DNA from 3 places in the Nonomuraea sp. NPDC050202 genome. Region 2 is predicted to be linked to each of the others. Evidence: riboswitches for the same ligand, from Rfam matches in the RefSeq annotation. Region 2 holds a riboswitch; each other region holds the start of a gene.

Region 1 (6,637 bases), on a different contig from region 2:
GGACATCGTCGCCCGCTACCACCGCCTGTGGAACGAGATCAACGAGAGCGAGATCATCGAGGAGGTGGACTGGCACCGCGTCGAGCAGCGCATCAGGCGCCTGAACCTGCTGGGCTTCGACGTGGCCGAGATGATGGTGCGGCGCAAGGTCGGCACGGGCCGCCTGATCGTCCGCCCCAAGGTCGTGGACGCCGGCCACCACCAGCGCCGCCTGCTCCGCCTGACCGGCCTCGACGTCGAGGAGAACCAGGCGCGGCGGCTGCTCAACGACCTCGACGGCTTCCGGGTGGCCAAGGGACTGCGGCACGAGGACGAGGCGATCGTGGCCCACCGGTGGCTGGCCGAGGTGTTCCAGCCGACCGTGGACGCCATCCCCGCCGAGCTGCGCGGGAAGCTGGAGCCCGCGCAGCTCTTCCACGAGCTCCTCGACCACCGCTGGTTCCTGTCGGAGCAGGAGGGGGCCGACGTCGGGCTGGCCGCGGCGGTGAAGTCGTACGTGGACAACGTGCTGGTGCACAAGCCCGACGAGCGGGCGCTGCTGCCCGAGGAGGCCGATCAGTAGGCCACGCAGATGCGTTGCCGGGGGTGGGCGTTCTTGTCCACCTCGTCGGCGATCGCGACGGCGAAGTCCTCGGCGGTGATGAAGCTGCGGCCCTCGGAGTCGGTCATCAGCATGTCGCCGCCTAGCCGGAAGACCCCGGTACGCTCCCCCGGCGCGATCTCCGCGGCCGGGGAGACGAACGTCCAGTCGAGGTCCTCGACCTCCCGGTACAGGCGCAGGAGCGCCCGGCCGGCCAGCGCCTCCTTCTTGTAGACGTCCGGGAAGCCGGGCGTGTCGACCAGGTCCTGCCCCGGGGCCACCTGGAGGCTGCCCGCGCCGCCCACGACGATCAACCGCCGCACCCCTGACGCCCGCGCGCCGTCGATGAGCGCGCGGTTGGCCGCCAGGAAGGGCGGCTCCGGCTCGGTGCCGTCGCGCGGCGGGGCGATCGCCGAGACGATCACGTCGTGGCCCTCGGCCAGCGCGGCAGTGTCGTGGACGTCGCCCTTGTCGGGGCCCTTGCGGCTGAGGCCGGTGACCTCGTGGCCGCGGTCGCGGAGCTCGGTGGCGATGCGGCTGCCGAGCATGCCGGTCGCGCCGAAGAGAAGGATCTTCATGCCGCCAAGAGTATCCATCGGATACTGGTTACTTCATCGTGCTATAAGTACCTTATGGATACCGGTGATGTCTTCGACCCCAATTGCCCGACCAGGGTGGTCCTGGACCGGATCGGCGATAAATGGTCGGCGCTGGTGCTGCTCTGCCTGGACGGCGGGCCCATGCGCTTCACCCAGCTCAGAACGCGGATCGGCGGGGTCACGCCCAAGGTCCTGACGCAGACCTTGCGCGCCATGGAGCAGGACGGGCTGGTGACGCGGGAGGTGTTCGCGGAGGTGCCGCCGCGGGTGGAGTACACACTGACGGAGCTCGGGCGCTCGCTGCACGGGCCGATCTCCGTGGTGGCCGACTGGGCCGAGCGGAATGTCGCCGAAATCATGCGCTGCCGCGAGAAATTCTCATAAATCATACGTTTTTCCGTACCAGTGGTGCTTTTCTACTCCGCAGCCGTATAAAACCTCCACACCCGTGACCGGCCGTCACGTGGGCCCGTCCCCTTCGCCCTACGCTGTCTGCGTTCCACCACGGTGAGGGAGGTCACGTGCTGGGAATCGACGGCTGCCTGGCAGAGGTCATGTCCATACCGGGCGCGCTGGACGCCATGCTGGTGGACCACACGAGCGGCATGCCGGTGGCCTTCAGCACGGCTGTGGGCGTGGACGCCGACCGGTCGGCCGCCGCGCTGACCGAGGCCCTGCGCGCCACCACCGACGGCCTGGCCCGCACCTGCCCGGGCGACGTCATCCGCATCGACGACATGCTCGTCACCACGGACAAGGGTCACCATCTGCTGCGGCTGCTGGAGACCGTGTTCGAGGGGCCGCTGGTCATCTACGTACGCCTTGACCTGGAACGATCCAACCTCGCCCTGGCCAGGTACCGCCTGCGCACCATCTCCAGCCGGCTTGCGACGTGACCCATGGCCAAGCTCGACACACTCCTGGCCGGGCTCGCCCGCGAGCGCTCCACCGGCGCGCTCCAGGTCGGCAGGAGCGGCACGATCTTCCTCTCGGACGGGCGCGTGACGTACATGGAGTGCGCCCAGGCCCCCAGCGTGGAACGGCTGCTCGCGGCCAGGGGGCTGATGAGCGAGGCGGCACTGCGCCGGCTGCAGGCCGACGGAGGCTGCGAGCGGCTGCTCGCCGAGGGGCCGCTCACGCAGGGCGAGCTGCAGTACGCGGTGCTCGGCGGGGTCCTGGACGCGGCCTTCTTCCTGCTGCCGGTCAGCGGGACACGCCCCAAGTTCCGCCCCGGGGAGCGGCACTGGCTGGGCGGGCAGTGGTTCTTCGACGTGCCGGGGCTGGTGCGGGAGTGCGCGCGGCGGCGGGCGCAGCTCGCCCAGATCTGGCCCTCCGCCGACGTGGACACCCTCCCGGTACGGCCGCTGCCCCGGCTGCCCGGGCACGGGGTGACGCTGAGCCGCGTCCAGTGGGAGGTCATCGTCAGGGCCGACCAGAAGGCGACCCCGCTGGAGCTGGCCAAGCAGATCGGCCGGCCGGCGTACCCGGTGCTGCTGGCGGTGCGCCGGCTGGCCGCCTCGGGGCTGCTGGCCGCGCCCGACCTGCCCCTACGGCGGAAGCCCGGCGAGCATCCGCCGCACGACCCGCAGGCGCGGGCCCAGCCGCTGGGCCCGCCCGTGACGGGCGACCCGACCGATCTGGCGCTGCTGATGCGGCTGAAGAAGGCGCTCGAGGAGCTGTCGTGAGGTTCCCCTCACTCAGGAGGAGGCCACCGGTGGAGCTACGGCAAGAGGTTCTGGAGGAGATGGCGCTGCTGCGCGAGCGCACCCCGGACGTCCAGGGGAGCGTCGCCTGCACCGTGGACGGCCTGCAGCTCGCCTGCGACCTTCCAGGGGAGTCGGGCGAGCAGGCGGCGGCGCTGTCGGCGGCGCTGCTCGCGATGAGCAGGCGGATGCTCCTCATCACCGGCCAGGGAACGCTCGAGGAGACGCTCATCTCCGGCACCGCCGGTTTCACGGCCTTCTACGCCGCCGGCCCCACCATCGTCCTCACGGTCCTGGCCGGACCCGGCGCGAACGTCGGGCTGCTGCGGCTGGAGGGCAGGAAGACGGCTGCCGCCGTGGCCGCCGTCTCAGCTCGCAAACAGTGACTCGCGAACAGGGAGAGGAGAGGACATGGCCGGCATGGACGTGTCGCTCAAGGAGATGATGAGCATCGACGGCTCCATCGGTGCCGCGATCGTCGACCACGGCAGCGGCATGGCACTGGGGGCCCTCGGCGGCTCCAAGGACCTGGACCTGCAGATCGCCGCGGCCGGCAACACGGAGGTGGTCAAGGCCAAGCTGCGCACGATGGACTCGCTGGGCCTCAAGGACGCCATCGAGGACATCCTGATCACGCTGAGCGGCCAGTACCACATCATCCGCCCGATCACCGGGCGCGGCGGCAAGGGCCTGTTCCTGTACCTGGCGCTCGACCGCAACCGCGCCAACCTGGCGCTGGCCCGCCACCAGCTCCGGAGCATCGAGGAGAAGCTGGAGGTCTGAACGCCCGTTCCGGTGGCCCGGCCCCGCGGGGGCGGGCCACCGGCGTCGTCAGGGCGAGGTCAGCTTGGTGATCTCGGCGACGAAGCTCGGCCAGAGCTCGCGCGGCAGGTCGTGCCCCATCCCCGGGTACGTCACCAGCCGCGCCCCGGGGACGGCCGCGGCCGTGGCCCGGCCGCCCGCCACCGGGACCAGCGGGTCAGCCTCCCCGTGCAGCACGAGCGTGGGCACCTCGACCCGGGCGAGCAGCTCCGTACGGTCGCCCGACGCCATGATCGCGGCCAGCTGCCTGGCCGTGCCCGCCGGGTCGAAGCAGCGGTCGTAGGCCAGCCCGGCCGTCGCCCTGATCTTCTCCCGGTCCAGCTCGTAGCCCGGCGAGCCGATGGACGACCAGGTCCGCACCGCCTGCTCCAGCACCGCCTCGCGGCCCTCGGCCGGCCTGCCCATCAGGACGGCGGCGGCGGCCTCCGTGGGCGGGGCCACGGAGGGGCCCGGCGTGGACATGATGGAGGTCAGGGTCAGCACCCGGCCGGGGTGCCGGATGGCCAGCGTCTGGGCGATCATGCCGCCCATCGAGGCGCCCACGACGTGGGCCGCCGGCCAGCCGAGCGCGTCCATGAGGGCCGCGGTGTCGTCGGCCAGGTCGTCCAGCAGGTACGGCGGCGCGGCTCCCATCGCGGGCAGGCCGTGCTCGTGGAGGTGCGTGGACAGGCCCGCGTCGCGGTTGTCGAACCGTACGACGTGGTGTCCCTGCTCCGCCAGGAGCTCGCAGAACCCCTCGTCCCATTGGATGAGCTGGGCGCCGAGCCCCATGATGAGGAGCAGCGGGCGCCCGGTGGGTGAGCCGAAGCTCTCGTAGGCGATGTCGATGCCGTTCGCGGCTGCGCGGATGGTCACGACGACCAGAATGACATTCTGGTCGTCGTCACGTAAAGGTCATCCGCTCCGATTTGATGCGGGAGCTCAGCGCTTCATGAACGCGGCCCGCAGGCGCTCCCCGCCGAGCAGCGCGCCACCGCCCGCCACGGACAGCACGCCGGCCATCAGCGCGGTGCCGACCAGGCCGGACTCCTTCTCCGGCTCGTCCGCGGGGGCGTCAGGGAGGCTGCCGCCCGCGGCGGAGGAGTCCTCCTCGGCCTGCGGCGGGGTCGCCGGGTTGGTGTCGCGCTCGGCCCAGGCGCCGGTCGAGAACGGCACCGGGTAGTTCTTCTTGCCCACGCCGTCGCCCCACTTGGTGATGACGTAGTCGACCTCGATGTGGCCCTGGCCGCCGATGCCGTCCACGCCCAGCGTGCTGGAGTTGAACTCGCCGCCGGTCAGCTCGGCGAACGTCTTGGCGTCGAGGTCCAGCATGATGCCGCGATTGGAGGGCGCGCCCGGCCCGCGGTCACCCACGAAGAAGGGCATCTTCTTGCCCTTGTAGACCACGTAACCCTCGGTCAGCAGCGGCCAGCTCGGGCTGGCGGCCAGCCCCTTCTGCATCGGCTTGCCACTGGCCGGCAGGCCCGTGTCACCGGCGCGGCCGGAGGCGTCGTCCCAGAAGTACGAGGCAGTGGTCGAGCCCTTGAGCAAGATCTTTTCACCGGTGTCGGTGTCGGCGTGGGCGGCCGTGCCGGCGATGCTCATCGCGCAGGCGGCGGAGGCGGTCAGCACGGCGAGGGAACGCAGGCCAAAACGGGCATACATGAAGCAGCAAAACCCTTCACTGGGGGACAGGGAGGTTGCACTCAGGGGATGAGGGCGCAGCGGGGCAGAGCGCCGCGAGGTCGCTACGCGGAGCGCAAGATACGAGCCTTTGAGGAAGGGGGCCGCTCAGCAGGCGGCCGTCAAGACGCGGTCCGGGGGTACGACGCGCTGATGCATGGGGTAAGTTGTCCTCTCCATCACGCCTACCGGGTTAGCTGACGGGTTCGGGCGGTGGAGTTGCCCTACCGGCACGGAGCCGGATTCACCCCAACGGAGGTGGTTCCCCGGTTCCCGAAGTTCGGGATTCGGCGCCAACCGGCCGTCCTCCTGGGGTAAGGACTGGGTCACCGGCTGGTAATGGCGATTACAGTAGCCACGGAAACGGACATCTGCAAACGATTCTTCACGAATCGGGCGAAAGATCTACCTGTCCAGGCAAAGGAAAAGGGGGCACGGCACGCCGTACCCCCGCAGAATTCCAGCGTCAGCCGCCGCTCTTGCGCCTGAACGATCTTTTACTCGCAGCCGGACCGTGCGCCCCGTGGATCTTGGATGGGTCGCCGCCCCTGCCACCCGCGCCCGATCCGCCGTGCTGGTTGCGCTTGCGCTCCAGCGCCTCGCGGAACTTGCGCTTCAGCTCGTCCTCGGGAGTTTCGCTGACTTCCGGCTCCGGTGTATCCGCCATGAGGACCTCCATGGTGTTGGGGACAGTTCACAGCTTCGCACGGCACTGCTTATGACGCGAAACCGGGCTCACTGCGCGGTGAAAGACAGCAAGCGGAAGACCGGGCCGGGACCGCCCGAGCGGCCCTGCCCGTGGCCGGCGAACCGCGACTCGCCGCCCGGCCGCAGCCCGTGCCGGGCCGCCCCGGCGACGACCGGACCGGCCCGCCGCGGGCCGCGTCGTAACGCTCGGCCTCGCGGTCTTCGTCGATCACAGTTCCAGGGGTAACAGGTAAAGGGGATCCGTTCCGTTCGTGGTGTTGTGTTGGAACGGATCCGGAAAGTAATCCCGCGATGAGACTCCTCGGTCGTGACCTGGCGATGGATCTGGGAGCGGCGAGCACGCGGATCTACGTCAAACGCAAGGGCATCGTGCTCGACGAGCCCTCGGTCGTCATGTGCGACGACCGCACGGGCAAGATCGTCGGGTACGGCGCGGAGGCCGCCGCCGACTCCGGCGGGCACACCCACTGGCCGGTCAGCGGCGGGCTGCCTGCCGACGCCGAGCTCGCCCGGCGCATGATCCGGCACTTCCTGCGCAAGGTGCACTGGCACCCGTACGCCAG
Region 2 (6,637 bases):
CACCGAGGCGTTCAACCGGGGGCTGCTCGTCCCGCGAGCGCCCGAGCGGCCCTGACCCTTCGGCTCGCTAGTTCATCGAGATGTGCACGTGGTCGAAGTGGTTCTCGGTGACGCTGCCGCGGTCGGACATGGCGCGCCAGCCGGACCCCTGGTTGATCCGCTGCTTCCAGATCACGTACTTGATGCCCAGCCTGCCCTGGTTCTTGATCGCCCAGGCTGCGATCCGGTCGCCGAGCGCGCTGTTCACGGCCGTGGGCATCGCGCCGCCCGCGCTCATCATGAAGTCGCAGGCCCGGCCGAGCGGGTGCTCGCCGCTGGAGCCCGAGCGGAAGCAGCCCACCGCGTACGGCAGCGAGAAGTTCTTCTCCACCTGGGCCTTCATCAGCCGCGTACGGGAGGTGATGTTGTCGGTGCCCGTGGGCAGCTCGGGCGCCCAGGTGCCGTTGGCGTTGCGGCCCGTGCCGTACGGGATGAGGTCTTCGAGCTTGTCCTTGATGTCCTCGATGACGTCCTCGGCCTCGTCGCGCTGCTCGTCCACCTCGGCCGCGTCCGACTTGATCCTGGCCGTCAGCGCGGCGGCCTCCTCGCTGGCCTTCTTCTTGTCGTCGCGGGCCTTGGCCACGATCGCGACGAGCGCCTGCTGCTCGGCCGTGAGCTGTTCGAGCAGGGCGGCGCTGTCGGCGTCCGTCGGGAGCATGAAGCCCGGCAGCGAGGAGGGGTCGCCGTTCTGGTAGCGCAGGCGGGCGATGTCGGCGACCCGCTGCTCGGCGCCGGCCAGCGTCTGCTCGGCGGCGGCCAGCTTGGCGGCGGCCGTCTTGGCGGCCTCCTGGGCCTTGGCCAGCTCGACGCGCTTGAGGTTGTACTGCTCGATGAGCTTGTCGACCTTGCTGTTGAGCTGCTTGAGCTGGGTACGGAGCTCGGCTTCCGTCGGTTTGGGCGCCGCTGAGGCGGGGGCCGCCGACAGGGCGACGGCGGTGGCGGTGATGAGGCCGATGGCAAGGATCGCGGGGGACGAAGCCGCCACGTGGATGTTTCCTCTCCCTCTGCCGGCCGGGTTAGCTGACGGGTTCGGGCATGGGAGGTGCGATTCCCTACCGCCGTAGCGGATTCACCCCAGGTGCGGTTTGGGTCCCCGGCTCCCGGGCGAGGCGCCCGGGATTAGGCATGCTGCGGCCGTTACGGCCGGTGCATATGGGGATATTAGTGGTAGATCACGAGTAATGCGACCTTAACTAGAAATCCATTAGTGATCTATCTGTGATCGAATCATGCGTGCCGCCTCTTCCGGCAGCACGTCGTTCACGAAGGCGCCCATCGCGGACTCCGATCCTGCCAGGAACTTGAGCTTGTTCGGTGCCCGCCTGATGCTGAACAGCTCCAGATGCAGGTACGCCAGCTCCCTGCCCTCCCGCACCGGCGCCTGGTGCCAGGCCGCGATGTACGGCATCGTCATGTCGAACAGCCCGTCGAACGCCCGCAGCACCGAGGTGTACAGCGGCGCGAACGCCGCCCGCTCCTCCTCGGTGAGCGCCGCCAGGTCGGGCACCTGCCGGTGCGGGTAGAGGTGCACCTCGAACGGCCAGCGCGCGGCGGCCGGCACGAAGGCCGTCCACAGCTCGTTGGCGGCCACCACCCGGGTCCCCGCCTCCCGCTCGGCGGCCAGCACGTCGGCGAACAGGTTGCCCTTGGTGTAACGCCCGGCGGTGGCGAGCTGCAGCTTGGTCCTGGGCGTCACGTACGGGTAGGCGTAGATCTGGCCGTGCGGGTGGGCCAGCGTGATGCCGATCTCCTCGCCCCGGTTCTCGAAGCAGAACACCTGCTCCACGCCCTCGATCTGGGACAGCTCGGCCGTACGGTCGGCCCACGCCTCCATGACCAGCTCCACCTGGGAGTCGGAGAGCCTGGAGAAGGAGGAGGAGTGGTCGGAGGTGAAGCACACCACCTCGCACCGCCCCACGGCCGGACGGACCTCGCTCAGTCCACCCGGCTCCCCATAAGTCCCGATATTTGTGGAGAAAGAGGGGAATCGGTTCTCGAACACGACCACGTCGTAGTCGTAGGACGGGATCTCCGACGACCGCGTGTCCGACGACGGGCACAGCGGGCACTCGGCCGTGCCACCGGTCGGCAGGAACGTGCGCGTCTGCCGGTGCCCGGCGATCGCGATCCACTCCTCCGTCAGCGGGTCGTACCGCAGCTCGGAGGCCACCGGGCGGGGCTCCAGGGTCCGGCGGTCGATCGCGCTCCTGTCGGCGTCGTCACGCCGGTCGAAGTAGATCAGCTCCCGGCCGTCGGCCAGATGGGTGATGGTGCGCTTCAAGACGAGGCCTCCGCGATGATCAGTTCTCCGGCCCGTTCGGCCAGCTCGGTGCGTGCGTCCTCCGGCAGCCCCGCGTCGCTGATGACCACGTCGGCCTCGCTCAGCTCGGCGATGGTGCTGATGCCGACGGTGTTCCACTTCGTGTGGTCGGCGGGGACGACCAGCCGGGTCGCGGCCGTCACCAGCTCCCTGTCGGTCTCGGACTCCAGCAGGTTGGGCGTGGTGAACCCGGCACGCACGCTCATCCCGTGCACGCCCAGGAAGAGCGTGTCCACGTGCAGGCGGCGGATCGCGGCCACGGCCACGGGGCCCACCAGGGCGTCGGACGGCGTGCGTACGCCTCCGGTCAGCACGACCGTGCGATCGGCGCGCGGGTTGCGGTGGAAGACGTCGGCGACCGGGATCGAGTTGGTGATCACGGTCAGCTCGGGCACGCCGATCAGGTGGCGGGCCAGCGCCCACGTGGTGGTGCCCGCCGACAGCGCCACGGCCGTGCCGGGGCGGACGAGCGTGGCGGCGTGGCGCGCGATGGCCTCCTTCTCCTGCTGCTGGCGCGCGGACTTGGCGGTGAAGCCGGGCTCCTCGGTCGAGCCGGGGCCGAGCGCGGTCGCGCCGCCGTGTACCTTCTCCAGCAGCCCGCGTTCGGCCAGCACCTCGAGGTCGCGGCGGATGGTCATGTCGGAGACGCCGAGCTCGCGTACGAGGTCGGCCACCCGGACGCCGCCGTTGCTGCGCACGCGTTCGAGAATCGCCTGCTGTCGCTGCTGTGCGAGCACGCCCGCTCCTTCCAACAGATTCCACCAAATTATGACACGGGATTGTTGGGGAATGTTAGTTAACGCGGGAACGCTTGCGCTGGTCAGCGCGGCAGGAGACGGTGAGGGCTCACCGATCATCGGAGGCGAGCTTATGGCCAGGCGAGCACGCAAGGGCAGGGCACGCAAGAAGAAGAAGGCGAACCACGGCAAGCGCCCCACGGCGCGATGACCGGCGGGTGGCCGCCCGCTTCCGGCGGCCACCCGCGGCTCACCCGCCAGGGCGGCTCACGACGGCAGCTCGGTCAGCGCCTGGTCGATGCGGTCCTGCGGCAGCGTGTAGTCCTCCAGCTCGCCCGCCAGGTACCGGTCATAGGCCCCCAGATCGAAGTGACCGTGACCGCACAGCGCCGTCAGGATCACCTTCTCCTCGCCGCTCTCCTTGCAGCGCAGCGCCTCGGCGATCGTCTCGGCCAGCGCGTGCGTGGGCTCGGGCGCGGGCACGATCCCCTCGGTCCTGGCGAAGCGGACGCCGGCCTCGAAGCACTCGTTCTGGGCGCGGGTCACCGCCTCGAACAGGCCCAGCTCGTACATGTGCGACAACAGCGGCGACATGCCGTGATAGCGCAGCCCGCCGGCGTGGATCGGGTCCGGCACGAACGAGTGCCCCAGCGTGTGCATCTTGAGCAGCGGCGTGAAGCCGGCCGTGTCGCCGAAGTCGTAGGCGTACGCGCCGCGCGTGAACGACGGGCAGGCCGCCGGCTCCACGGCCCGGAACACCGTCCGGATCCGGCCCGCCAGCTTCTCCCGCAGGAAGGGGAAGGCCAGGCCGGCGAAGTTCGAGCCGCCGCCGGTGCAGCCGATCACCAGGTCCGGCATCTCAGGGAGCTGGGCGAGCGCCTCCTCGCCGATCACCGTCTGGTGCAGCAGGACGTGGTTGAGCACGGAGCCGAGGGCGTACCTGGCGTCGGGTGACGCGCCCGCCACCTCGACCGCCTCGCTGATCGCGATCCCCAGGCTGCCAGGGGAGCCAGGATCGTCCGCCAGGATCTTGCTGCCCACCCCCGTCACGGCGGAGGGGCTGGCGTGCACGGTGGCGCCGTACACCTGCATGAGGGAGCGGCGGTAGGGCTTCTGGTCGTAGGAGGCCCGCACCATCCAGATCCGGCACTCCAGGCCGAACTGGGCGCAGGCGAACGCCAGCGCCGACCCCCACTGACCCGCGCCGGTCTCGGTGGTGAGCAGCCGGACGCCCTCGCGCGCGTTGTAGTACGCCTGCGGCACCGCCGTGTTCGGCTTGTGCGACCCGGCGGGGGAGCCGCCCTCGTACTTGTAGTAGATCCTGGCCGGCGTGCCCAGCGCCCGCTCCAGCCGGTGCGCCCGGATCAGCGGCGTCGGCCGCCAGAGCCGGTAGACGTCCAGCACCTCCTGGGGGATCGGGACGTACCGCTCGCCGCTGACCTCCTGCCCGATCAGCTCCATGGGGAACAGGGGCGCCAGGTCGTCGGGGCCGACGGGCCGCCGCGTGGCGGGATGCAGCGGCGGAGGCGGCGGGGCGGGCAGATCGGGAACGATGTTGTACCAGTCGCTGGGCATCATGGCCTCAGTCTGCGCCGCCGCAGTTCACCGGACCAGCACCGCCGGCCGGTCCGGATGATCGGCGCGTACCACGACGTCGGCCGCCTCCTGGGGCCGCGCCTCCCGCTCGTACCGCTCGTAGGCGGGCAGCGTCCAGCGCTCGCCCTCCGGCGTCCGCCGCTCCAGCGCGCCGGGCGAGAGCCACACGTGCACGCTCACGTCGAACGCCAGCCCTCGCCCCAGCAGCAGCGCCCCGTCCACCAGCACCACCCCGCCCGGCGGCAGCGCGGTGTACGGCAGCCGGTAGGCCCGATCGATCCCGCTGTCCCACAACGCCGGCAGCACCTGCCCCGGCCCTCCCGGTTCCAGCGGCTCCAGCACCTCCCTGCGCAGCGCCTTGGCGTCGAGCCAGTCGTCGTAGAAGGCGTCGGGGTCGGTCCTGCCGTACTCCAGCCGCAGCGACGCGGGCCGCAGGAAGTCGCCCGCCGACACGCGCAGCACGGGCCGGCCGCGCAGCCGCAGCGGCGCCACCAGCTCGTCGGCCAGCGCCCCCGGCCGGGCGGGCGGCGCCCCGTCCACGGCCACCCGCACCCACGCGCCCTGGGGCCGGGCGGAGATCAGCTCGGCCAGCTCCTCGACGAGAGCCTCACGGGAGATCGGTCGCACACGCATCGATCACAGCTTACGAGCGCCCGAAATGCCGTCGACGGGCCCGGGGCCGCCTCGCTAGGGTGCCCGCCATGGCTCAGTGCGACTGCGGCGCGACGGCGGGACCGCTCGGCGTGTGCGCCGACTACTACAACACGATCCTGGCGGAGGAGCAGCTCGACCCCGAGATGTACAGGTGGCACGCGGTCGTCGTCTGCGTCTACCTCCTGCAGCACCCGTCGCGCGGGCACGAGAGGCACCTCGACGGCCAGTTCCGGTGGCTGCAGTTCTACCTCGACCGGGGCATCGACGCGGTGCTCCGGCTGCGGGAGCACCAGGTGGCGCGCAACAACCACCGATCGAGGGCGGGCTACGACATGGCGCCGCTGGAGCCGTACGCGCCGCTCCCCGCGGGCGGGCCGCCCGCGCGCTTCCGCACGAGCTTCTGCGAGCTGCCGTACGGCGACGGCGGCTTCGTCCTCGACGGGCACGCGGCGTACGGGGAGCGCATGCGCGCCCTGGCCGAGGCGACCGAGGAGGCCTGGAAAAGGCTAGGGCCAGGCTCTTGACCTGGCCCTTCGCCGTGCTGGAGCGGACGACGGGAATCGAACCCGCGTAGCTAGTTTGGAAGACTAGGGCTCTACCATTGAGCTACGTCCGCGCGAACCGGTCGAACTCTGGTCTAGACTTCATCCGGTCGTCAGGGCGTAAGCGTACCGGAGTCCCGGAGCGCATGCGCACTCGGCGAGACGGGGCGTGGCGCAGCTTGGCAGCGCGCTTGCTTTGGGAGCAAGAAGTCGCAGGTTCAAATCCTGTCGCCCCGACCAGCTCAGGGCCACTCACCCACATGGGGAGTGGCCCTCTGAGTGACTTACTGAGTGACTTGCCCTTGGCCGCATCGCGCAGGATCCGTCGGCGCTGTCTCTGTTGTTCGCGTTCTTCGCGTACGAGTCCCGCGATGTAGGCGTCAGCCGGATGTGGGTAACCCTGACCGGCGAAGGTCCACGAGGTGATCACCAGAGTGGAGGCGTCCACGGCTTCCCACCGGTCACCTCCGTTCTTGCGGGCTTGCTCGCGGCGAAAGGAACACCTCACCTCGCGCAGCGCCCTCATCGTGGTCGAGTACGCACGAGACTTGGTCGAGAAGTGGCCCCGGTAGCCGAGCATGTGCGCCCACTGGCGCAACCGCAAGCCCATCAGCTCCGGATGCGCTTCACCGTCGCCGAGTTGCCAGCACATATCGATCAGCCGCCGTTGATGCCCGGTCAGCGCCAAGCCGTCGACGTCGGCGCGTTCCTTGATGCGACGATCCACCGTGCCCTCGGTCGTGGCGCCC
Region 3 (6,637 bases), on a different contig from region 2:
CACGATCGGGCCGGCCGCGGACACGCTCACCGCCTTCGACCAGCAGATCGACCTGGCCTTCCTGGACGCCGACAAGCAGAACTACCCGGTCTACTACGAGCTGCTGATGGACCGGCTGCGGCCGGGCGGGCTGATCCTGGCGGACAACACCCTGCGGCGGGGCTGGGTGGCCGATCCCGCGCACGACGAGCCGACGACCGTGCAGATGCGGCAGTTCAACGATCTGGTGATGGAGGATCCCCGGGTGACCGTCGTGATGCTGCCCGTGGCCGACGGGATGACGCTGATCAGAAAGAACTAGCGCCGCACGCCCTGTATTCACACACCCGTTCCGGCATACGCTCTGTCACTCCGCCGCCAGAAAGGACGGAGTGCATGGCCGTGCCCCTCGAAGAGCGATTCCGTACCGTGCGTGAATTGCACCCCGAATATCGGGTGGAAACGGTGAGCGGCCGGATCGTGGTCAACGAGGCGGGCACCTGGCAGCACAACACGTGCATGTTCCGGGTGCTGCGCGGGCTGCTCGCCCCGGCGGTCGAGCGGGGCTGGCAGATCTGGCCGAACATCACCGTCTACCTGGGCCGTCAGGCCGATCGGTACGTGCCGGACCTGACGGTGGTGCCCCGGGCGCCGCGGTTGCACAAGGATTACGCGGTGCACGGGGATTCGACGCTGCTGCTCGTCGACATCGTTTCTTCGGGCAGTTCCTACGACGACCTCTACGTCAAGCCGCGCAGTTACTCGCCGGCCGGGGTGCCGCTCTATCTGGTGGTCGATCCGGCGCAGCGGACGGTGCGGCTCTTCAGCGAGCCGGGTGGCCGCGCATACGGCCGGGAAACGGTCGCGACGCTCACCGAGCCGCTGTTCCTGCCGGCGCCGTGGGAATTGTCGCTGAATACCGGGGAATGGTGGTGAGCCCTGCCGGGAGGGCTCACCACCGGCCGGTTCAGCCGATCTTGTGGATCCAGTTGTGGGTGTCGGGGCGGGCGCCGTACTGGATGCCGACGAGCTCCTCGCGCACCCGCATCGTCACCGGGCCCGGCGTGCCGTCGGCCACGGTCCAGGAGCGGTCGGCGCCCTTGACCGTGCCGACCGGCGTCACCACGGCCGCCGTGCCGCACGCGAACACCTCGGTGAGGTCGCCGGACGCGCTCGCCTCCTGCCACTCGTCCACCGTGATGAGCCGCTCCTCCGTCTCCAGCCCCAGATCGCCGGCCAGCTCCAGGATCGACTCGCGGGTGATGCCGGGCAGCAGGGTGCCGGTGAGGGCGGGCGTGACGAGCTTGTCGCCGAAGACGAAGAACAGGTTCATCCCGCCCATCTCCTCGACGTACCGGTGCTCCTGCGCGTCCAGCCACACGACCTGGTCGCAGCCGTTCTCCACCGCCTGCCGCTGCGCCACGAACGCCGCGGCGTAGTTGCCGCCGCACTTGGCGAAGCCGGTGCCGCCGGGGGCGGCGCGGGTGTACTCGGTGGACAGCCAGACGGAGACGGGCTTGACGCCACCGGTGAAGTACGAGGCGGCCGGCGAGGCGATGACCATGTACTTGTAGGTCTTCGACGGGTAGTTGACCCCGAGCCCCGCCTGGGTGGCGATCATGAAGGGGCGCAGGTAGAGGCTGTGCCCCTCGGTGGTGGGCACCCACTCCTTGTCGGTCTGGACGAGCAGCTCCAGCGACTCGACGAACGTCTCCTCCGGCAGCTCGGGCATGGCCATGCGCGCGGCCGAGCGGTTGAAGCGGCCGGCGTTGGCGTACGGGCGGAAGGTGACGATCGAGCCGCCGATCTGCCGGTAGGCCTTCAGGCCCTCGAACAGCTCCTGCGCGTAGTGGAAGACCGAGGTGGCGGGGTCGAGCGAGAGCGGACCGTACGGCATGAGCCTGGCGTCGTGCCAGCCCTCGCCCTCGGTGTAGTCGATCGAGATCATGTGATCGGTGAACGTCTGCCCGAATCCGGGGTTCGCCAGTACCTGCTCCCGCTCGGCTGCGGTGCGAGCGTGGTCGGATAGCTGCACGTCGAAGCTGAGCTTCTGAGCGATGGTCATGACGGCGGTCCTTCTCTCTACGGTCTACCGAAATCTACCGGAATCCGGTCACCCCTCCGGGAGCTGTCGCGCTCCCGGGGGGCGGTCCGTACTTCCTATTGTCTCGCTATATGGGATGGCAAGCGGTTGATGGGGTGGTTGGTCCGATTACCGCCGTGGCCTGGGTACACGAAAACGCGCCCGGCAGTCCTCCTCGGACCGCCAGGCGCGTACGGGGCTAGGCGGTCCTAGCCGGATACTCGCGCGGTGATGTCGTCGCCGATCTCGCTGGTGCTGCGGCTTGCCCCGCGCCCGGCGATGTCGTCGGCGACCGCCCGCTCGACCCTGGCCGCCTCGTCGTGCAGGCCGAGGTGGTCGAGGAGCATGGAGACGGACAGGATCGTCGCGGTGGGGTCGGCCTTGCCCTGGCCGGCGATGTCGGGGGCGCTGCCGTGCACCGGCTCGAACATGCTGGGCGCCGCGCCCTCCGGGTTGATGTTGCCGCTGGCCGCCAGGCCGATGCCGCCGGCGATGGCCGCGCCGAGGTCGGTGATGATGTCGCCGAACAGGTTGTCGGTGACGACCACGTCGAAGCGCTCGGGCTGGGTCACGAAGAACATCGAGGCCGCGTCGATGTGGCAGTAGTCGGTGGTGACCTCCGGGTACTCCTCGGCCACGCGGTTGACCGTGCGCTGCCACAGGTCGCCGGCGAAGGTGAGCACGTTCGTCTTGTGGACGAGGGTCAGCTTCCTGCGCGGCCGGGACTTGGCCTTCTCGAACGCGTAACGCACCACGCGCTCGACGCCGTGGGCGGTGTTGAGCGACTCCTGGGTGGCGATCTCGTGCGGCGTGCCGCGCCGCATGACGCCGCCCGTGCCGGCGTAGAGGCCCTCGGTGCCCTCACGCACGACGATCATGTCGATGTTCTCCGTCGGCGTGTCGGCCAGGGGGGTCGCCACGCCGGGGAACAGCTTGACCGGCCGCAGGTTGACGTAGTGGTCGAAGGCGAAGCGGAGTCGCAGCAGGAGGTCGCGCTCGAGGATGCCGGGCGGCACGCTGGGGTCGCCGATGGCGCCGAGCAGGATCGCGTCGTAGCCGCGCAGCTCGTCGAGCACCGAGTCGGGGAGAGTCTCGCCGGTACGGTGGTAGCGTGCGGCTCCCAGGTCGTAGTGCGTGGGCTCGATCTTCGTGCCTACTGCCTCCAGGACCTTGAGCCCTTCGGCGACGACCTCGGTGCCGATGCCATCCCCAGGGATGACGGCCAGGCGGATGTTACGCGACTCCATGACGGCAACCATACCGGCTCGTCTCGTCTGACGAACACACCATCTCATTTTCCGGACGTCCGGTTTGGGGGGATTGCGACCTTTTGACCGTTTCGTTAGAGTCCGTCGAGCCTAATCCACGCAGCCGCTGCGTGGAGCCGGGGACCCACTTTCCCCCAGGGGCGAATCGGCGGTCATCGCCGTAGGGCTGTCTTCCAGGCCCGAGCCCGTCAGCTAACCCGGTCGGCCGCATGGAAGGACAGTGCTCTGTCTCGCACCGCCATCGTCCTGGCAGCAGCTTCTGCCGGACTCATCCTGGCCACCCCCGCCGCCCAGGCGGCCACCGGCGACGAGGTCGCCGCCCGGTCCGCCACCGACAAGGACACCACCACCCTCACCGGCGCCGAGATCCGGCGCATCAGGCAGGCCCAGGCGCCCAGACCCGCCTGGAAGATCGCCCTCGACTTCGCCATGAACAAGCGCGGCATCCCGTACGTCTGGGGCGGAACCAGCGATCGAGGGTACGACTGCTCGGGGCTCATGCTTCGGGCGTACGAGAAGGCGGGGATCGACCTGCCGAGAACGGCCCGCGAGCAGTACGGGGCCTTCTCCAGGAAGATCTCCTGGAACGATCTAAGACCCGGCGACCTGGTGTTCTTCAGCAACCTGGGCCACGTCGGGATGATCTCCAAGCCCGGCCACATGGTGCACGCGCCGCGGTCGGGCGACGTGGTGAAGGAGGAGAAGCTCTCCGACTGGCGCAGGCAGGCCTTCGTCGGTGCCGTCCGGCCGGACCCCAAGGGCGTGCGCCAGTGGGCCGAACAGCTCGAACAGCGCCGCGAATCCGTACCCGCCGACGTGACCGCCACCCTCTGAGAAGCCCGAGCGGCCCCGCTTTCCCCCGCGGGGCCGCTCGCCCTCCTCAGCAGGCGGTCAGGGCACGATCGGGGCGGCGAGGTGCGCCACGAAGCACGGGTTCGGGTAGTCGTCGGCGAAGTCCTTCGGCTCGCCCCGATAGTCGCCCCGGATCTCGACGTGCACCGGGTCGAAGATCTTCGGGCAGGGCACGTCCGGCCGGTACCTGATCCGGTCCAGGTCGCCGCCGAACTCGTCCAGCCTGTCGCAGGCGGCGACGGGGTCGGGGTGGACGCCGCCTTCCGGACGGCAGGTCAGGAACCACTGCGTGGTGCTGCCGCCGTGGTAGGTGGTGATGCGCAGGTAGGACTCCTGCGCGTGGGCGGGGACGGCGAGCAGCGCCGCGACGGTCAGAGCGGGCAGGGCTACGGTCGCGGCGCGACGGATCACGCTCAGGGAAGCGCGCATGGGGGAACCTCCTGCAGGGATGAATACGTAGAGCGACGCTATCAACACTCTTCGTATCCAGAAGGGCAGGTGTTGGTACCACGGGCGTAGCGTGTCGGATATGTCATCCGAGAAGGTGCACCTGACCGGGGAGAAGGCGACGCTCCTGGCCACCCTGTACGGCAGAGCGCTCGACGCGACCTCCCCGCACCCGATACTCGGCGACCGGATGGCGGCGGAGGCGATCGAGCGGATCGACCAGGCCATCCATCCGGGGCTGCGCTGCCTGGAGGCGGTGAGCGCGTTCGACATCGACGGCTTCGATCGCCTGTCGGCCGTGCACCGGACGGTGGCCTCGATCATCAAGCTCGTGCCCGCGCTACGGCGGACAGCCGTCTTCTACCGGCTCGAATTCTGAGGGGCGCCGCCGTTGTCGCGGCGGTCCAGCGCGGTCTGCAGGGCCTCGGCGGCCTCGTCCTGCTGCTCTTCGGTGCGGTTCCAGGCGTACATGTCGTACATGTGACTCAGCTCATTTCGCGGACGCGTTCCAGTGGGAAGCCGGACTCCGGTCGCGAATCCGACCGGGCCTGATCTCGTGGTCCGGGTCACGGACCGGACGAATGGGACTTACTGGCCGACACAACGCCGCACTCCGCGGCGGGTCGTCGACCTGCCCTAACAGGCCCCGCCGCGGCAGGCAATGAGTACGAACACCTGGCGCATTAGCAGCCACAGTACCCGAGGATCTGCTCGGAAGTCCTAGTATCTTGCATGCTGAGACACAAAGGGCCGCCACCCGGACGGGTGACGGCCCTTGCGCGAGATCCGGGAGGTCAGTCCTCCAGGTCCACCGAGCGGCCGCTCTCGGCGCCGATCTCGGACCCGATCTGCTCGACGACCTCGGCGGGGATGGCGGAGTCGACGGTCAGCGCGATGAGCGCCTTGCCGCCCTTGACGTCACGGGCCACCTGCATCGAGGCGATGTTGATGCTGTGCTCGCCCAGGAGCCTGCCCACCACGCCGACGATGCCGGGGCGGTCGGTGTAGGTGTAGAAGCACAGGTGGGCCGTCGGCTCGATCTCCATCTCGTAGCCGTTGACCTCGACGATCTTGGTGATCTGCCGGGGGCCGGAGAGCGTGCCGGAGACCGACACGGTGCGGCCGTCGGCGAGCACGCCGCGCACGGTCACCACGTTGCGCCAGTCGGGGCTCTCGGAGCTGGTGACCAGCTCGACGGTGATGCCGCGGTCCTTGGCCAGCAGCGGCGCGTTGACGTAGGTGACCTGCTCCTCGACCACGTCGGCGAAGACGCCCTTGAGCGCGGCCAGCTCGATCACCCGCACGTCCTGGGCGGCGATCTCGCCGCGCACCTCGACGTCGAGCTTGGTGGCCACCTCGCCGGCCAGCGCGGTGAAGACGCGGCCGAGCTTCTCGGCCAGCGGCAGGCCCGGCTTGACGTCCTCGGCCACGGCGCCGCCCTGGACGTTGACCGCGTCCGGCACGAACTCGCCCGCCAGCGCCAGCTTCACGCTCCGCGCGACCTGGGTGCCGGCCTTCTCCTGGGCCTCGTGCGTGGAGGCGCCGAGGTGCGGCGTGACGACGACCTGGTCCAGCTCGAACAGCGGGCTGTCGGTGCACGGCTCCTTGGAGAAGACGTCCAGGCCGGCTCCCGCGACCCGGCCCTCCTTGATCGCCGAGTAGAGCGCGCTCTCGTCCACGATGCCGCCGCGGGCCACGTTGACGATGCGGACGCTCGGCTTGACCTGGTGCAGCTCCTTGTCACCGATGAGCCCGATCGTCTCCTTGGACTTGGGCAGGTGCACGGTGATGAAGTCGGCCTGCTTGAGCACCTCTTCGAGGCTGACCAGCTTGACGCCCATCTGCGCGGCGCGGGCCGCCGGCAGGTAGGGGTCGTAGGCGATCAGCTCGACGCCGAACGGCTGCAGGCGCTGCGCCACGAGCTGACCGATCTTGCCCAGGCCGAGGATGCCGATGACCTTCTCGTCGAGCTCGACACCGGTGTACTTCGACCGCTTCCACTCGCCGT

Evidence for each region. Region 2 has a riboswitch for cyclic di-AMP ahead of AB0I79_RS26260 (hypothetical protein). Riboswitches for the same ligand answer to the same signal wherever they lie in the genome.
Region 1: it holds a riboswitch for cyclic di-AMP, as region 2 does, so the genes downstream of both, AB0I79_RS15885 (hypothetical protein) here and AB0I79_RS26260 (hypothetical protein) in region 2, are expected to answer to the same signal.
Region 3: it holds a riboswitch for cyclic di-AMP, as region 2 does, so the genes downstream of both, AB0I79_RS14895 (C40 family peptidase) here and AB0I79_RS26260 (hypothetical protein) in region 2, are expected to answer to the same signal.

What each region holds. Positions count from the first base shown of each region.
Region 1 is NZ_JBFALF010000004.1:452,000-458,636, reverse strand. It holds gene AB0I79_RS15925 (DUF4032 domain-containing protein) at 1-562, shown strand, start outside; gene AB0I79_RS15920 (NAD(P)H-binding protein) at 556-1,158, opposite strand; gene AB0I79_RS15915 (helix-turn-helix domain-containing protein) at 1,213-1,563, shown strand; gene AB0I79_RS15910 (roadblock/LC7 domain-containing protein) at 1,701-2,075, shown strand; gene AB0I79_RS15905 (hypothetical protein) at 2,079-2,864, shown strand; gene AB0I79_RS15900 (roadblock/LC7 domain-containing protein) at 2,894-3,268, shown strand; gene AB0I79_RS15895 (hypothetical protein) at 3,294-3,665, shown strand; gene AB0I79_RS15890 (alpha/beta fold hydrolase) at 3,714-4,559, opposite strand; gene AB0I79_RS15885 (hypothetical protein) at 4,626-5,348, opposite strand; cyclic di-AMP (ydaO/yuaA leader) riboswitch at 5,534-5,669, opposite strand; gene AB0I79_RS15880 (DUF5302 domain-containing protein) at 5,833-6,033, opposite strand; gene AB0I79_RS15875 (rod shape-determining protein) at 6,366-6,637, shown strand, end outside.
Region 2 is NZ_JBFALF010000010.1:15,513-22,149, reverse strand. It holds gene AB0I79_RS26265 (response regulator transcription factor) at 1-55, shown strand, start outside; gene AB0I79_RS26260 (hypothetical protein) at 68-1,024, opposite strand; cyclic di-AMP (ydaO/yuaA leader) riboswitch at 1,031-1,175, opposite strand; gene galT (galactose-1-phosphate uridylyltransferase) at 1,244-2,320, opposite strand; gene AB0I79_RS26250 (DeoR/GlpR family DNA-binding transcription regulator) at 2,317-3,096, opposite strand; partial or broken gene AB0I79_RS26245 (TrpB-like pyridoxal phosphate-dependent enzyme) at 3,364-4,680, opposite strand; gene AB0I79_RS26240 (uridine kinase) at 4,699-5,325, opposite strand; gene AB0I79_RS26235 (DUF5946 family protein) at 5,394-5,870, shown strand; tRNA gene AB0I79_RS26230 (tRNA-Gly) at 5,889-5,962, opposite strand; tRNA gene AB0I79_RS26225 (tRNA-Pro) at 6,052-6,128, shown strand; partial or broken gene AB0I79_RS26220 (replication initiator) at 6,259-6,637, opposite strand, start outside.
Region 3 is NZ_JBFALF010000004.1:250,325-256,961, reverse strand. It holds gene AB0I79_RS14915 (O-methyltransferase) at 1-301, shown strand, start outside; gene AB0I79_RS14910 (Uma2 family endonuclease) at 376-915, shown strand; gene AB0I79_RS14905 (branched-chain amino acid aminotransferase) at 947-2,044, opposite strand; gene AB0I79_RS14900 (3-isopropylmalate dehydrogenase) at 2,272-3,309, opposite strand; cyclic di-AMP (ydaO/yuaA leader) riboswitch at 3,408-3,552, shown strand; gene AB0I79_RS14895 (C40 family peptidase) at 3,760-4,164, shown strand; gene AB0I79_RS14890 (SSI family serine proteinase inhibitor) at 4,222-4,611, opposite strand; gene AB0I79_RS14885 (hypothetical protein) at 4,712-5,008, shown strand; gene serA (phosphoglycerate dehydrogenase) at 5,424-6,637, opposite strand, start outside.